DNA from 2 places in the Parageobacillus caldoxylosilyticus genome. Region 1 is predicted to be linked to the other one. Evidence: a T-box and tRNA genes for the amino acid it is inferred to sense, from the RefSeq annotation. Region 1 holds a T-box; the other holds one or more tRNA genes.
The links. The T-box of region 1 lies ahead of trpS (tryptophan--tRNA ligase). A T-box ahead of a tRNA ligase gene usually reads a tRNA of that ligase, here a tRNA-Trp.

Region 1 (2,390 bases):
TTAGAAACTTCATAACTCTCAGCCATCGCTAACTCAGGCTTGCCGTTTTTAATACGGGTTAACCCTTCAAATGTTTGGTTTAAAACGTTACTAGAAACACTATCATTGGCTAGGCCTGGGTTTAGTGAGAATGGCTCTGTTTTAATGTTAATATGCAATTCTTGCGGAACATTGGCGGCTTTGTCCCCGCTTTTTCCTTTCTCACCGGCGGATTCATCACCTTTTTGGAAACCACCACACGCAGAAAGGAAAAGGCTCAATACCAACATTAAGCTAAAAAGAACAGAAAGCCTTTTCTTCATAGATTTCCCCCCTAAAAATAATTTTTTATTCTCAAAAGTTCCGCGTAAAGCGTAGAACTTTTGTTAATAAATTAAAATCATTTTTTCTAAGCAAAACAAAAAATTTTTTAACTATCTTTATTTATCGGAATATTTATTTTAATTTTCATTATAAAGGTTATTAATATATTTAAAAAGAAATTTTTATTTTATTATTTTCTGAATTTTTATTATATATTGAATCATTCATTCTAACTATCTGTAATTTTATATTTTTTTTCGACAATTGTAAATAAAAAATTTATTTTTTGTAAATTTTAAAGCGCTTACATACCGGTTTTTTGTATCGTGTTAAGGAAGACAACTTTCGCATGTTTTTATCTTTATTTTATTTACCACTAAAAACATAACTTTATTAAGATAATTTAGAAAATAATGTATAGATAAAAAATTATTAAACAACACTTTGAAATAAGAATAAACGCTTTCCCGTATCGGTAGTGTCAAAAAGTTTTGTGTAAAGCATGGCAGATAGGGGGAAATATATTTATCTTGACAAGCTGACAAATGGCACTCTTCAGTTGATTTCCCCAGTCTACATTCGATATACTTTTAGACATAATCAGGGTTCTTTTTCTCTAGAGCGTTGACTCAATCAAAGAATACCCTATCTTTTTTCTTTTGTGCCAGCCAAAAGCTTTATACAAATTTTATACATCATCATTTTTTATCCATGTTATTTATATATTTTATTTAACTTTCTCCTATTCCTTGCTATAGTATAAAAAGAAACTTGCACATAGCAACTATATATTTTACAATAAAAATCAACAAAACTGGACGGAACATGCGATGAGAAAGAAGAGTACATATTGCGATGCCTTCAGAGAGCTTGTGGCTGGTGCGAACAAGCGGCTAGCAATATGGAATGGGCTTTCGAGCATCCGGCTGAACCGCAAAGTAGTAGGCTTGGACGTTTGCCTTACGTTATCGAGGCGCCATGTGCAGGCGCACATGGGCAAAGTGATTGCACGCAACGTGCAATAACTAGGGTGGCAACGCGGTCCTACCGTCCCTAACGTTTAGGGGGGTAGGGCCTTTTTCTATTACAACTATATAAAAGGAGTGGTCGTATGAAAACAAGCTTTTCCGGCATTCAGCCAAGCGGCGTCATTACGCTCGGCAACTATATCGGAGCGATGCGCCAGTTTTTGGAACTGCAGCACGAGTACAACTGTTACTTTTGTATTGTCGATCAGCACGCGATTACCGTTCCGCAAGATCCAAAAGAGCTGCAAAAAAATATCCGCAGCCTAGCTGCCCTTTACCTGGCGGTCGGCATCGATCCAAATAAAGCGACGCTGTTTATTCAATCGGAAGTTCCGGCGCATGCGCAGGCGGGATGGATGTTGCAATGCATTGCCTATATTGGGGAACTCGAAAGAATGACGCAGTTTAAAGATAAATCGGCAGGCAAGGAAGCGGTCAGCGCCGGACTGCTCACCTATCCGCCGTTGATGGCGGCCGACATTCTTCTCTATAAAACCGATATTGTACCTGTCGGAGAGGATCAAAAGCAGCATATTGAATTGACACGCGACTTAGCGGAGCGGTTCAACAAGCGGTATGGCGAGATTTTTACAATTCCGGAACCGCGCATTCCAAAAATCGGGGCGCGCATTATGTCGCTGGCCGACCCGACAAAAAAAATGAGCAAATCCGATCCAAATAAAAAAGCGTTTATCACCCTTTTGGATGACGCGAAAACGATCGAAAAGAAAATCAAAAGTGCGGTCACTGACTCTGAAGGTGTCATCCGCTATGATAAAGAAAAGAAACCGGGAATCTCTAACCTGCTCAACATTTATTCCATTTTAGCGGGTAAAACAATCGAAGAGCTCGAACAAGAATATGCTGGAAAAGGATACGGCGTCTTTAAGGCAGACCTGGCTCAAGTCATTATCGATACCCTTACGCCGATTCAAGAAAAATATTACGATTGGCTCGAAAGCAGCATGCTCGACCAAGTGCTCGATGAAGGTGCGGAAAAAGCGAATAAGACAGCAACAGAAATGCTCGAAAAAATGGAACAGGCGATGGGGCTTGGCA
Region 2 (2,390 bases), 1.7 Mb from region 1:
ACGTTTGGAAGCGTTAGCGATCGACTTATGTAATGGCGTCCCAGGAGAGATTCGAACTCCCGACCGACGGCTTAGAAGGCCGCTGCTCTATCCAGCTGAGCTACTGGGACATGGTATTATACACTCTTTAGCTTCGCTGCCCCTTCCTCTGTTAACGAATTCAGATAAGTGAGATGCGTCGGGGCAACTCGCAATAAGCAATAACTTCAATAATGTAACGCTTGTTGCTCTATCCTGTCTCTTCCTCTGCCAGCTGATTCAAGGAAGTTGAGCGCGTCGAGACAACTCGAAGTGGATTCAAAGATGTGTTGCTCGTTGCTCTATCCAGCTGAGCTACTAGGACATAACAATATTCACGCTAGATTTTATTTTTCGTTTTCCAATTGTTTTGCTGTCCCTTCCTCTACCAGCAGATTCGAGGATGCTAAATGCGTCGGGACAACTCGTAGCTAATTCATAAGATGTATCGCTCGTCGCTGAGCTACTAGGACACATAAATAAAGCGGGTGATGGGAATCGAACCCACGACTTCAGCTTGGGAAGCTGAGGTTTTACCACTAAACTACACCCGCACGGCTGAAACTAGAAGGCGGCACCCGGATTCGAACCGGGGATGAAGGTTTTGCAGACCTCTGCCTTACCACTTGGCTATGCCGCCGCAAAAGATAAATAACACATAAAATAATTATTTGCTTTATAAAAGGGCAACAGGAATCGAACCCACACCGGAGGTTTTGGAGGCTCTGTGCTAGAACTATGCCCTTAAACCCCATTTATCGAAGAATTTTGCATCAAATTTCGTTCTGCAACTATGTACGAAGAATCTTAGATATCCATTGGCATGTATGTATTAAAACAACTTTCACTACTGAAAACGCGCTCGAGAGGATTCGAACCCCTAACCTTCTGATCCGTAGTCAGATGCTCTATCCAATTGAGCTACGAGCGCAAATAAGGATGGAGCGGAAGACGGGACTCGAACCCGCGACCCCCACCTTGGCAAGGTGGTGTTCTACCGCTGAACTACTTCCGCATCATAACATAGTGATATTTTGTTCATTCCTTCAAAACTAGATAACCGTCTGCTTGGAAGAAGCCAAGCGCCTCCGCTTTTCGTACTGTCTAGCTCCGGACGCCATCGGCTCGCGACGCTTCGGTCCCGTTGCGGCGGCAACAGCCTCCTCACGGGCCCTCCAGCGCGTGTCGCCGATAGGCGGGCGTCCTCCGCTTTTCGTGGTTAAGTCCTCGATCGATTAGTATCCGTCAGCTCCACGTGTCGCCACGCTTCCACCTCGGACCTATCGACCTCGTCATCTTCGAGGGATCTTACTCGCTTGACGCGATGGGAAATCTCATCTTGAGGGGGGCTTCACGCTTAGATGCTTTCAGCGCTTATCCCTTCCGCACATAGCTACCCAGCGGTGCCCCTGGCGGGACAACTGGTACACCAGCGGTGCGTCCATCCCGGTCCTCTCGTACTAAGGACAGCTCCTCTCAAATTTCCTGCGCCCGCGACGGATAGGGACCGAACTGTCTCACGACGTTCTGAACCCAGCTCGCGTACCGCTTTAATGGGCGAACAGCCCAACCCTTGGGACCGACTACAGCCCCAGGATGCGATGAGCCGACATCGAGGTGCCAAACCTCCCCGTCGATGTGGACTCTTGGGGGAGATCAGCCTGTTATCCCCGGGGTAGCTTTTATCCGTTGAGCGATGGCCCTTCCATACGGAACCACCGGATCACTAAGCCCGACTTTCGTCCCTGCTCGACCTGTCCGTCTCGCAGTCAAGCTCCCTTGTGCCTTTGCACTCTCCGAATGATTTCCAACCATTCTGAGGGAACCTTTGGGCGCCTCCGTTACCTTTTGGGAGGCGACCGCCCCAGTCAAACTGCCCACCTGACACTGTCTCCCACCCCGATAAGGGGTGCGGGTTAGAATTTCAATACCGCCAGGGTGGTATCCCACCGGCGCCTCCACCGAAGCTGGCGCTCCGGCTTCCCAGGCTCCCACCTATCCTGTACAAGCGATACCAAAATTCCATATCAGGCTGCAGTAAAGCTCCACGGGGTCTTTCCGTCCTGTCGCGGGTAACCTGCATCTTCACAGGTAGTATGATTTCACCGGGTCTCTCGTTGAGACAGTGCCCAAGTCGTTACACCTTTCGTGCGGGTCGGAACTTACCCGACAAGGAATTTCGCTACCTTAGGACCGTTATAGTTACGGCCGCCGTTTACTGGGGCTTCGGTTCGCACCTTCGCTTTCGCTAAGCGCTCCCCTTAACCTTCCAGCACCGGGCAGGTGTCAGCCCCTATACTTCGCCTTTCGGCTTCGCAGAGACCTGTGTTTTTGATAAACAGTCGCTTGGGCCTTTTCACTGCGGCTCCCTC

Region 2: it encodes a tRNA-Trp, which carries the amino acid that the T-box ahead of trpS (tryptophan--tRNA ligase) is inferred to sense. The anticodon was not compared.

What each region holds. Positions count from the first base shown of each region.
Region 1 covers NZ_CP040553.1:944,548-946,937, forward strand. The annotation lists gene BV455_RS04855 (peptide ABC transporter substrate-binding protein) at 1-302, opposite strand, end outside; T-box leader at 1,125-1,361, shown strand; gene trpS (tryptophan--tRNA ligase) at 1,415-2,390, shown strand, end outside.
Region 2 covers NZ_CP040553.1:3,137,792-3,140,181, reverse strand. The annotation lists tRNA gene BV455_RS16215 (tRNA-Arg) at 34-110, opposite strand; tRNA gene BV455_RS16210 (tRNA-Gly) at 502-572, opposite strand; tRNA gene BV455_RS16205 (tRNA-Cys) at 588-658, opposite strand; tRNA gene BV455_RS16200 (tRNA-Trp) at 700-764, opposite strand; tRNA gene BV455_RS16195 (tRNA-Arg) at 876-949, opposite strand; tRNA gene BV455_RS16190 (tRNA-Gly) at 959-1,033, opposite strand; gene BV455_RS16185 (hypothetical protein) at 1,013-1,174, opposite strand; rRNA gene BV455_RS16180 (23S ribosomal RNA) at 1,234-2,390, opposite strand, start outside.